Regions from separate parts of the Sphaerotilus montanus genome, predicted to be linked through region 1. Evidence: predicted binding sites of a transcription regulator. Region 1 holds the regulator's gene; each other region holds the start of a gene.
What was found. The regulator FNR, encoded in region 1, switches genes on or off when oxygen is low (the NO sensors DNR and NnrR bind a similar motif). The targets are predictions, from matches to a motif close to TTGATNNNNATCAA.

Region 1 (4,208 bases):
AAGTACCAGCCCAGCGGCGTGACCTCCAGCCCGTCCTCGTGGAGCGTGACGAGGCCGTCGTGCGCCAGGTCCTGCAGCGCCTCCAGTTCCTGCGCGAAGTACTGTCGCACATCGATCAGGTGCGCCAGCGCCACCGACTCGTAGCTCAGCCGCCCGTGGCACATGATGGACATGATCACCGCCCGCCGCACCAGATCATCGCGCGTCAGCGCCAGCCCGCGCACCACCGGCAGCGCATCGCCCTTGAGCAGGTCGTAGTACTCGTCCAGCGTCTTGGCGTTCTGGCTATACGTGGCCCCGATGCGGGAGATGGCCGACACGCCCAGGCCGATCAGGTCGCAGTCCGGCTGGGTGCTGTAGCCCTGGAAATTGCGGTGCAGGCGACCTTGGCGCTTGGCCTGCGCCAGTCCGTCCTCGGGCAGCGCGAAATGGTCCATGCCGATGTACTGGTAACCATGGCTGACGAAGCCGGCCAGCGCCTGCGCCAGCATGCCGACCCGGTCCGCGCCGCTGGGCAGTTCGGCCGGCACGATGCGCCGCTGCGGCTTGAAGCGCGTCGGCAGGTGGGCGTAGCCGTACATCGCGATGCGGTCCGGCCGCAGCAGCGCGACCTGGCGCACCGTGCGCTCGAAACTCTCGGGCGTCTGGCGCGGCAGGCCGTAGATCAGGTCGACGTTGATCGACTCGAAGCCCAGTTCCCGCGCGTCGCGCATCAGCGCCTCGACCTGCGCATGCGGCTGCACCCGGTGGACCGCCTGCTGCACCGCCGGGTCGAAGTCCTGCACGCCGAAGGAGACCCGGTTGAAGCCGAGCTCTTTCAGCAGTGCCAGCCGGTCACGGGTGACGGTGCGCGGATCGATCTCGATGGAATGCTCGCCCTGGGGCAGCAAGCGCACCCGGGCGGCGATCATGCCCACCACATGGCGGAGCTCGTCGTCGTCCAGATAGGTGGGCGTGCCGCCGCCAAAGTGCAGCTGGGACACCTGGGGCGCTTCGCCGAGCGCCTGGCAGACCAGGTCCAGCTCATGCTCCAGCGCCTTCAGGTAGGCCGCCACCCGGCTGTGGTCGCGCGTGACGATCTTGTTGCAGGCGCAGTAGTAGCAGACCGACTCGCAGAACGGGATGTGCACGTAGATCGACATCGGCACCCCCGCGCCGCCCACGCCCCCCAGATCCCCGCGCTGCGCCAGCGCCTGCGCACTGTGGCCAGCGGTGAAGGCCTCGACAAACCGGTCGGCCGTCGGGTAGGAGGTGTAGCGTGGCCCCGGCACATCCATCCGCGCCAGCAGCGCATCGGTCAGTTCCGGCGCAGCCACTGCCAGACTCGGCGCACCAGATTCGGCCGATGTGTCAGTGCGGCCACGGGAAAGTGTCGTATGTTCCATGGCACGCACTGTGCCGTCCCCGCGCCCGCCAGCCTTGACGCAGCTCAAGTGTGCTGCACGGCGGATGCACAAGAATCAGACAAGCTTGATCAACAGGGTTTGCAACATGCACGAAACGTCTACCACCCCACGCCTGGACGCCCTCAAGGTCGCCTGCTCGGCCTGCAACCTGCGCGAGCTGTGCCTGCCCGTGGGTCTGTCGGACGAGGAGCTGACTTCGCTGGACAACATGATCGGCACCCGCCGCGCCGTGCGCCGCGGCGAGAGCCTGTTCCACGCCGGCGAGACCTTCGCGGCGCTGTACGCGGTCCGCACCGGCTTCTTCAAGACCATCGTCTCCGCATCGGATGGCCGCGAGCAGGTCACGGGTTTCCAGATGGCCGGCGAGCTGCTCGGCCTGGACGGCATCAGCACCGACCGCCACTCCTGCGATGCCATCGCGCTGGAGGACTCGCAGGTCTGCATGATTCCCTATGGCCAGCTGGAGACGCTGTCGCGCGAGTTCACGCTGCTGCAGCACCAGTTCCACAAGATCATGAGCCGCGAGATCGTGCGCGACCACGGCGTGATGCTGCTGCTCGGGAGCATGCGGGCGGAAGAGCGTCTGGCCGCCTTCCTGCTCAACCTGACGCAGCGCCTGCAGGCACGCGGCTTTTCCCCGTCGGCGCTGGTGCTGCGCATGACACGCGAGGAGATTGGCAGCTACCTGGGCCTGAAGCTGGAAACGGTCAGCCGCACCTTCTCGAAATTCCAGGACGACGGTCTGCTCGAAGTCAAGCAGCGCGACATCCGCATCCTCGACCAGGCAGCACTGCAACAGGTCGTCAACGCAGCCAACTGCTGAACCGCTCGCCTGATGACCCGGCCGCAGCCCCTCAGAGGTGGTTGCGGTAAGGCTTGTTGAGGACGTTCGGCTCGACCAGGATCAGCTGCGTCAGCGCACTGCCCAAGCCGACCACCACCCAGAACACGAAGAAGGCCACGGTGTAGACCGCCTTGCGGTCGATCTCCACGGAGGCGCCGCCCAGCCAGTGCAGATCGCCGGGATCGACCAGCGAGAACACCAGCATCTCCAGCACGCCAGCCATCAGGAACGCCGGCCACGCCACGGCCGCCAGCCGCCGGGTGGGCGACGACATCGGGGGCACCATGTCCGCTGGTTCGGCCGCCTCGAACCGCTCGACCTCTTCGTCGGACGAGAGAAGCGGATCGGCCACGGTCATTTGACGCCCCCTGTGGCGGCATGGTTGCGCGCCTGCATGGCTGGCTGGTGCGCGGCGTCGGGTGTGGCGACCACCACGCTCTCCAGCACCGGATCCGGATAGCGGATCGCCAGACCGAGCGTGACGAAACTGGCCACGACCACGACCAGCGGGCCGCCGATCACCAGCCACACCATCTTGTACTTCCACCAAGGCATCGTGTCCTTGCCGGAGGGGGTCGTGTAGCTTGTCGTCATGCAGGAACTCCTGGATAAATACGGTCGCAGACAGTGTGCACGCCGTTCAGCGAGGCACGATGAAGGTCGACTTCTCGCGGACCACCGCGGGCGCACCCTTGGCATCCACCCGCTCGACATCGAAGTGGATCTCGTGCGAGCCCGGGCCTGCCTGGGTTGCCGCCTCGAACCCGGCCTGCACCGACACCGTCACCCATTGCGCCTCGGCAGGCCCGACCTCGATGTCGCTGGTCTGGTCCACCTTCAGGTCCGGCAGGCCGCTGGCAGCGATGCGGAAACGCTGCGTCTGCTCGGTCGCGTTCATGATCTGCAGACGATAGACGTTCTCGATGCGCCCTTCATCGACGATGCGGGCCAGCGTTGCCCGGTCGCGCACCACGTCCACGCGGAACGGCGAGCGCAGCCACAGGCTGGTGCCCACGGCCCCGACGATCAGCACGAGGATGGCCGTGTAGATCAGCACCCGCGGCCGGAAGGCGCGGCGCCACATCTGGGCACGCGTGAGGTGCTGCTGCAGGCTGTGCTGCGTGGCATAGCGGATCAGGCCGGGCTCGTAGCCCATCTTGTCCATGATGCCGTCACAGGCGTCAATGCAGGCCGAGCAGCCGATGCACTCGTATTGCAGGCCGTTGCGGATGTCGATGCCCGTCGGGCAGACCTGCACGCACACGCCGCAATCGACGCAGTCGCCCAGGCCCTTGGACTTGGGATCGACCTTCTTGCCACGTGCGCCGCGCGGGTCACCGCGTTCGGCGTCGTAGCTGATGATGAGCGTGTCCTTGTCGAACATCGCGCTCTGGAAGCGCGCGTAGGGGCACATGTACTTGCACACCTGCTCGCGCATGAAACCGGCGTTGCCATAGGTGGCGAACGCGTAGAACAGCACCCAGAACCACTCCCACGGCCCCAGGCCCAGCGAGAGCACCGAGGCACCGAGCGAGCGGATCGGGGTGAAATAGCCGACGAAGGTGAAGCCCGTCCAGAGTGCGAACAGGATCCAGGCAAGCTGCTTGCCGCCCTTGCGGAGGATCTTCTCGCCGTTCCAGGGGGCTGCATCCAGGCGCATGCGCTGGGCACGATCCCCTTCGAAACGGTGTTCGAACCACAGGAAGATCTCGGTGTAGACCGTCTGCGGGCAGGCATAGCCGCACCACAGACGCCCGGCCACCGCGGTGAACAGGAACAACGCGTAGGCCGAGATGATCAGCAGACCCGTCAGGTAGATGAAGTCCTGCGGGTAGAGCACCAGCCCGCCGATGTAGAACCGGCGGGTGAGCAGGTCGAACAGCACGGCCTGGCGGTCGTTCCACTGCAGCCAGGGCATGCCGTAGAACACGATCTGGGTGATCCAGACCAGCGCCCAG
Region 2 (4,208 bases), 3.0 Mb from region 1:
AGGGCCACGCGGTGTTCTTCAGCTACGAGCGGGCCCATCCGGACACCCGCTCGCTGCACGGGGGGGCTCCGGTGATCGCCGGCGAGAAGTGGGTGGCCACCAAGTGGCTGCGCGAGCGGCGCTTCGACTGAGTGTTCCAAGGCTGAAAAAATCGACGATCGACGCCGCTGCCGCTACATTCCTTGCACTCAACCTGGAGACCTCCTCCCATGCAACTGCTGATTGCCGCCCTCGCGGCCGTGATGCTCACCGCCGGCGCTGCTGCGCAGGCCCAGACCAGCACCGGCCAGACCCCCAAGCCCATCACGATGCCTGCGGCACCGGCTGCCGTGCCGGCCGTGCCTGATCCGGCCACCCTGCGCGATCCGGCCATGTCCGCCGCCGAGCGCAAGGTCGAGCAGCTCGACAAGGCGCTGGAAGCCCGCCGGGCTCGCCAGGCCGAGGCCCACAAGTCGGCCGAAGCCGCCAAGGCGGCCAAGGCCGAGAAGGCGCCCAGGACCGACAAGGCTGCAGTGAAGGCGGTCGACGCGTCGGCGCGCACGGCTGCCGAACGACGCGCGGCGCGCAAGGCCGAGCGTCTGGCTGCCCGCAAGGCGGCACGCGAGGCGGCGGCGGAGGCCCGCAAGGCGAAGTCGGCCAAGGCAGACAAGGCGGACAAGCTCGCCGCGGCGAAGAAGCCCAAGGCCGACAAGGCCGCACTGCTGGCTGAAAAGAAGGCCGCTGCCGCTGCCCGTCTCGCCGAGCGCAAGGCCCGCAAGGAAGCCGCCTCGACCAAGGCCGCGGCCAGGATTCTCAACGACGGTTCGCGACCCTGAGCGTGCCGAGGTCCTGCAGCCTCAGGCATTCACCCGCCTGAGGCACGCGGGCCGGCCAGCCCAGCGTGTCCTCGATGCGGATGCGCAGCGCGTCCGAGGCTTCCGGCTCGCCATGCACCACCATCACCTGCTTCGGCGCGGTCGGCATCTGGCGCATCCACGCGAGCAGGCCGTCCGCATCGGCGTGGCCGGACAGGCCTTCGAGGTGGTGCACCTGTGCCTTGACGGCCACGTACCGGCCCATCACCTTGATCTCCGTGGCCCCGCTGACCAGCCTGGCGCCACGGCTGCCGGGCACCTGGAAGCCGGGAAACACGATCGCATGGCGCGGATCGGGTGCCAGCGCCGCGAGGTGTCCCAGCACCCGGCCGCCCGTGGCCATGCCGCTCGATGACAGGATCACCGCCGGCCCGCGCAGGCGCGACAGCTTCGCCGAGTCCTGCGGCTTGTGCACGGGCTTGACCCCTTCGCTGAACCCGCGGGCCTCGGCCTTCGACAGGCGCAGCAGGTCGCGGTGGGCGGTGTAGATGGCGGTGGCTTCCTGCGCCATCGGGCTGTCGAGGAAGACCGGCAGGTCGTCCGGGATCGCCCCTTCATCGCGCAGGCGGTGCAGCACCAGCATCAGCGCCTGCGCCCGCCCGACGGCGAACGTCGGGATCAGCACCTTGCCGCCGCGCCGTGCCGTCTGCCGGATGATCTCGCCGAGGTGTGCGACCGTGTGGTCTGCAGGGTGCTGCCGGTTGCCATAAGTACTCTCGACCACCAGCAGATCCGGCGCCAGGCTGAGCGGTGCGGTGATGGGCAGCGGGGGCGGCATCATCAGGTCGTCGGTGCGTCCGACGTCACCCGAGAACACCAGCGCATGGTCGGCATCGCGCAGCGTCACGGCGCAGGCGCCGAGCAGGTGGCCGACCGGCGTGAGTTCGGCGCGCAGGCCGGGCAGGGGATCGAACGGTTTGCCCGTCGCCACGGGCCGCAGCCGTTCGATGGCGCGGCGGGCATCCTTGGTCGTGTAGAGCGGCCTGGCCGGGTCGTGGCGCGACCAGCCCCCCTTGTTGGCGCGGCGGGCGTCCTCTTCCTGGAGCTTGGCGGCGTCCAGCAACAGCACTTCGGCCAGATCGCGGGTGGCGGCACTGCACCAGATGCGGCCGCGGAAGCCTTGCTGCACGAGCGCGGGCAGCCAGCCGCTGTGGTCAAGGTGGGCGTGGCTGAGGATGACCGCATCAATCTCGTGCGGCGGCACCGCCAGGGGGGCCCAGTTGCGCTCGCGCAGCATCTTCCAGCCCTGGAACAGGCCGCAGTCGAGCAGGACACGGTGTGGGCCGCTGGTCACCAGATGGCGTGAGCCGGTGACGCAGTCGGCGGCGCCCAGGAACTGGATCTCCATGACAGGCTCCTTGCAGCAGGGGTCGCACCAGCTTGGCACGACCCGCCCTGCAAGGCATCAGGAGACGCCCAGGGCGCCCGATCCGGACTTGATCCAGATCAAGCAGGTTGACCGGCGGCCGGTCAGCCGCCGCGGCGACCGGAGGTCAGGGCCGGGCGCTTGGGGCCTGCGCCCGTGCCCGAGCCGCTGCCGGCGCCTTGCGGACGTCCACCGCGCGGGGCGGCCGGACGCTGCGGGGCGCTGCCCGGGCGTGCCGGTGCATTGCCACGCGGCTGGCCACCGGGGGCGGCCGGGCGGCGCTGTTCGCCACCGCGTCCACCGCCGCCACCCGCACCGCGGCCATTGCCACCGCCGCCGCCGGCACCACCCAGCGTGCGGCGACCGATCTGGATCGGCTCGGCGCGCTCGCCCGGATCGGCTTCGAAACCGGCCACCGACTCGCGCGGGATGCTGCGCTTGATCAGCTTCTCGATGTCGGCGAGGAAGGCTTCCTCGTCCAGACACACCAGCGACAGGGCTTCGCCCTGCGCGCCGGCGCGGCCGGTGCGGCCGATGCGGTGCACGTAGTCTTCCGACACGTTCGGCAGCTCGAAGTTGATGACGTGCGGCAGCTGGTCGATGTCGATGCCGCGGGCCGCGATGTCGGTCGCCACCAGCACGCACAGCTCGCCCGTCTTGAACTCGGCCAGCGCCTTGGTGCGCGCGCCCTGGCTCTTGTTGCCGTGGATCGCCATCGCGGTGATGCCGGCCTTGTTCAGGTGCTCGCACAGGCGGTTCGCGCCGTGCTTCATGCGCGTGAACACCAGCACCTGGTGCCAGTCGTGCGTCTTGATCAGGTGGATCAGCAGATCCTTCTTCTTCTCGCGACCGACCTTGATCACGCGCTGGGCGATGTTCTCGGCGGTGGCGTTGCTGCGGGCGACCTCGATCACCTGCGGCGCGTTCAGCAGGCGGTCGGCCAGGGCCTTGATTTCCGGGCTGAAGGTGGCCGAGAACAGCAGGCTCTGCTTCTTCGGCGGCAGCATCGCCAGCACCTTCTTGATGTCATGGACGAAGCCCATGTCCAGCATGCGGTCGGCCTCGTCCAGCACGAAGAACTCCACCTGGGTCAGGTCGAGCATGCCTTGCTGGTGGTGGTCGAGCAGGCGGCCGGGGGTGGCGACCAGGATGTCCACGCCGCGCTTGAGCTGCGCGATCTGCGGGCCCATGCCGACGCCGCCGAACATCACCATGCTCTTCAGGCTCAGGTGCTTGCCGTAGGTGCGCACGCTTTCCTCGACCTGGGCGGCGAGTTCGCGGGTGGGGGTCAGGATCAGCGCGCGGATGGCGTAGCGGCCACGGCTGTCCTTGGCGGGCTGGCCGGCGGCCAGGCGGTGCAGCAGCGGCAGCGTGAAGCCGGCCGTCTTGCCGGTGCCGGTCTGCGCGCCGGCGAGCAGGTCACCACCGGCGAGAACCGCCGGGATGGCTTGCGCTTGAATGGGGGTGGGGATTTCGTAGCCTTGTTCGCGGATGGCGCGAAGGATCGGCTGGGCCAGGCCCAGATCATCAAACGTCATGGAGTGGCACCCGTGTCGGGGTGCTTGTCGCGCCGCCTGCAGCGCCTCGGGCGAGGCGGCCAGTCGAGGGTGGCGCGGGATTGGAGAGGGCGTCGGAGGCGACTGCAGCGTTCTGACTGGTGCGAATGCTGCAGTGCGATTGTAGCGGTGGGGCCGGTGAGCGGCCGCAGAAGATCTGGCCCTGTTCCTGAGGGCTTGTCATGGCGCTGTCGATTGGATGCACTGACATGGTGCGCGCATGCCCAATGTGTGGGCGGCTGCGGGGCCGTTCTGTCTCGGCGGTGGTGGGATCGGTGCAGTTGTGGTGCATTCGGGCGAGGGAATAAACGCACCAACTCGGCACAAAACGTGCTTGTTTGGTGCTTTTGCAGGCTGCGGGCGCCTCCCTGCGGTGCATATCAACCCCTCCCCCTTCGAGACTCCATGGATACCTTGAAACAGGGCGCCGAT
Region 3 (4,208 bases), 4.4 Mb from region 1:
TTCAGGTCCAGCGCGTGGAACACGACGGTCTCGTCGATGCGGTTCAGGAACTCGGGCCGGAAATGCGCCTTCACCTCGCCCCAGACCGCCTCGCGGATGTCCTCGGTCGGCTGGCCGGCCATGGCCATGATCAGGTGCGAGCCGAGGTTGCTGGTCATCACGATCACGGTGTTCTTGAAGTCGATCGTGCGGCCCTGCCCGTCCGTCAGCCGGCCATCGTCCAGCACCTGCAGCAGCACGTTGAACACGTCCGGGTGCGCCTTCTCCACCTCGTCGAGCAACACGACGCTGTAGGGCTTGCGCCGCACGGCTTCGGTCAGCGTGCCACCCTCGTCATAGCCGACGTAGCCCGGAGGCGCGCCGATCAGCCGCGACACCGAGTGCTTCTCCATGAACTCGCTCATGTCGATGCGGATCATGTGGTCCTCGCTGTCGAACAGGAAGCCGGCCAAAGCCTTGCACAGCTCGGTCTTGCCCACGCCGGTGGGGCCGAGGAACAGGAACGAGCCCAGCGGCCGGTTCGGATCGGACAAGCCGGCGCGTGAACGGCGGATCGCGTTCGACACGGCGACGATGGCTTCTTCCTGGCCGACCACGCGCTGGTGCAGCTTGTTTTCCATCTGCAGCAGCTTGTCGCGCTCGCCCTGCATCAGCTTGGACACCGGGATGCCCGTGGCGCGGCTGACCACCTCGGCGATTTCCTCCGCGCCGACCATCGTGCGCAGCAGTTGCGGGCCGCCCTTGCCGTCCTTGCCGGCGCGGGTCTTGGATTCCTCCTTGGCCTGCGCTTCGTTCAGGCGCTTCTCCAGTTCGGGCAGCTTGCCGTACTGCAGCTCGGCCACGCGGTTGAAATCGCCCTTGCGCTTCCATTCCTCGATCTGGAACTTGATGCGGTCGATCTCTTCCTTGACGTGGGCCGATCCTTGCGCCGTCGCCTTCTCGGCCTTCCAGATCTCTTCCAGATCGGCGTACTCGCGCTCCAGCTTGCCGATCTCTTCCTCGATCAGGCCCATGCGCTTGATCGAGGCTTCGTCCTTCTCCTTGCGCACCGCCTCGCGCTCGATCTTGAGCTGGATGATGCGACGGTCGAGCTTGTCCATCACCTCCGGCTTGGAGTCGATCTCGATCTTGATCTTGGCCGCCGCCTCGTCGATCAGGTCGATGGCCTTGTCGGGCAGGAAGCGGTCGGTGATGTAGCGGTGCGAGAGTTCGGCCGCGGCGACGATGGCCGGGTCGGTGATCTCGACGCCGTGGTGAACCTCGTACTTCTCCTGCAAGCCGCGCAGGATGGCGATCGTCGCTTCCACGGTGGGCTCGGCGACGAGCACCTTCTGGAAGCGGCGTTCCAGCGCGGCGTCCTTCTCGACGTACTTGCGGTATTCATCGAGCGTGGTCGCGCCGATGCAGTGCAGCTCGCCGCGGGCCAGCGCCGGCTTGAGCATGTTGCCCGCGTCCATCGCGCCCTCGGCCTTGCCCGCACCGACCATGGTGTGCAGCTCGTCGATGAAGAGAATGATGCGGCCCTCGTCCTGCGCCACTTCCTTCAGCACCGACTTCAGCCGCTCCTCGAACTCGCCGCGGTACTTGGCCCCGGCCAGCAGACCGGCCATGTCGAGCACCAGCACGCGCTTGTTCTTCAGCGACTCGGGCACCTCGCCGTTGACGATGCGCTGCGCCAGTCCTTCGACGATGGCGGTCTTGCCGACGCCGGGCTCGCCGATCAGCACCGGGTTGTTCTTGGTGCGCCGCTGCAGCACCTGGATGGCACGGCGGATCTCGTCGTCACGGCCGATCACCGGGTCGAGCTTGCCGGCGCGGGCGCGCTCGGTGAGGTCCATCGTGTACTTCTTCAGAGCCTCGCGCTGGCCTTCGGCGTCGGCCGAGTCCACCGGCTGGCCACCGCGCACGGCGTCCACGGCGGTTTCCAGCGCCTTGCGGGTCAGGCCGCAGGTGCGCACCGCCTGGGCGAAGTCGGTCTTCGACTCGGCCAGCGCCAGCAGCACCATTTCAGTGGCGATGTACTGGTCGCCGCGCTTGGTCGACTCCTTCTCGGCCGCCTGCAGCAGGGCCATCAGGTCGCGGCCGGGTTGCACTTGGGCGCCCGTCACCGACGCGATGCGGGCCAGGGCAGCGTCGATCGCCTCGTCGAGCGCACGCAGGCTCACGCCCGCGCGCTGCAGCAGCGAGCGCGGACCGTCCTCCTGCTGCAGCAGCGCCTTGAGCAGGTGGACGGGTTCGATGTAGGGGTGGTCCGCCGCGAGGGCCAGGCTCTGGGCGTCGCCGAGCGCCTGTTGCAGCAGGGTGGTGAGTTTGTCGAGTCGCATGGGGTGTTCCTCCGGTTGAAAGGGATCTGGGGCAGTACAGACCAGATTTCAAGATCCAGAACCAGACAGACCATTGATGAGGATCAGTCTGGCGGCTCGGCGCGCAGACAGCGGATCTGGGAGGTCAAGCGCAAGCTGATCGGCCGAGTGCGCCAGTCGGTTCGTCCCCAAGATGGTGGCGACTGGGTCGAATCTGACCGGCTGGGAGTTTTCGCTGTGCACCAAACCACCTGTTCCACCCTTGCGCTTCCTTGCAAATGCCTGAACGCTGTCATGGTCGGGGTCATGGCCCTGGCCGGCACGCAGGCCCGGGCAGCGCAGGAACTGGAGGTCGCCTCGATGTCCATCGAGGACCTCATGAACGTCGAGGTCACCACCGTGTCCCGCAAGTCGCAGCGGCTGACCGACACGGCCGCCGCCGCCTTCGTGGTCACGGCCGATGACATCCAGCGCTCGGGATCGACGTCGATCCCCGAAGCGCTGCGCATGGTGCCGGGGCTGGAAGTGGCCCGGGCCAGCGGCAGCCGCTGGGCGGTGACCGCACGCGGCTTCAACGGCCGCTTCGCCAACAAGCTGCTGGTGCTGATCGATGGCCGCAGCGCCTACTCGCCCTTCTTCTCCGGCGTGTTCTGGGAAGCCGAGGATGTGCTGCTGGAGGATGTGGACCGCATCGAGGTGATCCGCGGCCCGGGTGCCACCATGTGGGGCGCCAATGCCGTGAACGGCGTGATCAACATCCTGACCCGCAACGCCAGGCGCACACAGGGCGGGCTGGCGACCGCCCTGGTGGGCAACGAGGGACAGCGCACCGGCGCCGTGCGCTGGGGCGCGCAGGTCGACGAGGACACCCACTACCGCCTCTGGGCCAAGTCCGTCCGGCGCGACAGCGTGCAGGCCAGCGACGGCACGCCGGGCGCGGACGATGTCGATGCCGTGCGCGCCGGCTTCCGGCTGGACCGCGATCTCTCGGGCACCGCCCGCGTGATGGCCACCGCGAACGTGTTCGACACGAAGAGCGGCGAGGTGCTGCTGCTGCCCCAGCTCACCCCGCCCTACGCCGCACGGACCCCGACCATGCAGAAGAACCAGGGCGTGAACGTCCTGGGCAAGATCGACTGGACGCTGGACAACGGCTCGCAAGCCACGCTGCAGGTCGGTCTGGAGCACGGCCGCATCGCCATGGAAGGTGTCCACGCCGAAGACCGCACCACGCTGGACGTCGACTTCCAGAACCGCTTCGCGCTGACGTCCCGCCAGGACATGGTCTGGGGCCTGGGTTACCGGCGCAGCGCAGACACCATCCACACCCCGCCCGCCTCGCTCGCCACCTTCCTGCCCGCCGAGCAAACGCAGACCTTGTTCAGCGCCTTTGTCCACGACGAGTTCACCGTGCTCCCGGACCGCTGGCGCATCGCCGCTGGCAGCAAGTTCGAGCACAACAGCTACACCGGCTTCGAGGTCCAGCCGAATCTGCGCTCCTCGTGGAACCTGAACCCGACCGATTCGGTGTGGGCAGCAGTCTCCCGCGCGGTGCGCACGCCCGCCCGGGTGGAGCGCGGCGCGACCATCGACGCCGCCGTCCTCCCGGCCGACCCGGCCGGCGGCAATCCCCTGCCGACGCTGCTGCGCATCGGCGGCAGCCCCTCGTTCTCCTCGGAGTCGGTGCTGAGCTACGAGGTGGGCTACCGGGCGCAGTTCGGCTCGAACCTGCTGCTCGACGTGGCCGCCTTCCACAACCGCTACCGGAACCTGCGCGCCGCGCAGACCCAGGGCGCCACCCCGGTCCTGACCAGCCTGTCGCCCTACCTGCTGGTGTCCGGCGCGATCGGCAATGGCCTGGAAGCGCAGGAAAACGGCCTGGAAGCTGCCGTCGACTGGCATGCG

Region 2: a site for FNR is predicted at 2,291-2,304, ahead of BDD16_RS14645 (MBL fold metallo-hydrolase RNA specificity domain-containing protein). Genes of this name have one in related genera too.
Region 3: a site for FNR is predicted at 2,398-2,411, ahead of clpB (ATP-dependent chaperone ClpB). Genes of this name have one in related genera too.

The regions. Positions count from the first base shown of each region.
Region 1 covers NZ_JACCFH010000001.1:146,337-150,544, forward strand. Annotated here, with positions in the region: gene hemN (oxygen-independent coproporphyrinogen III oxidase) at 1-1,385, opposite strand, end outside; gene fnr (fumarate/nitrate reduction transcriptional regulator Fnr) at 1,492-2,229, shown strand; gene BDD16_RS00675 (hypothetical protein) at 2,261-2,602, opposite strand; gene BDD16_RS00680 (hypothetical protein) at 2,605-2,844, opposite strand; gene ccoG (cytochrome c oxidase accessory protein CcoG) at 2,891-4,208, opposite strand, start outside.
Region 2 covers NZ_JACCFH010000001.1:3,194,072-3,198,279, forward strand. Annotated here, with positions in the region: gene BDD16_RS14635 (2OG-Fe(II) oxygenase) at 1-131, shown strand, start outside; gene BDD16_RS14640 (hypothetical protein) at 210-815, shown strand; gene BDD16_RS14645 (MBL fold metallo-hydrolase RNA specificity domain-containing protein) at 793-2,202, opposite strand; gene BDD16_RS14650 (DEAD/DEAH box helicase) at 2,325-3,758, opposite strand; gene BDD16_RS14655 (ammonium transporter) at 4,182-4,208, shown strand, end outside.
Region 3 covers NZ_JACCFH010000001.1:4,530,762-4,534,969, forward strand. Annotated here, with positions in the region: gene clpB (ATP-dependent chaperone ClpB) at 1-2,324, opposite strand, end outside; gene BDD16_RS20700 (TonB-dependent receptor plug domain-containing protein) at 2,598-4,208, shown strand, end outside.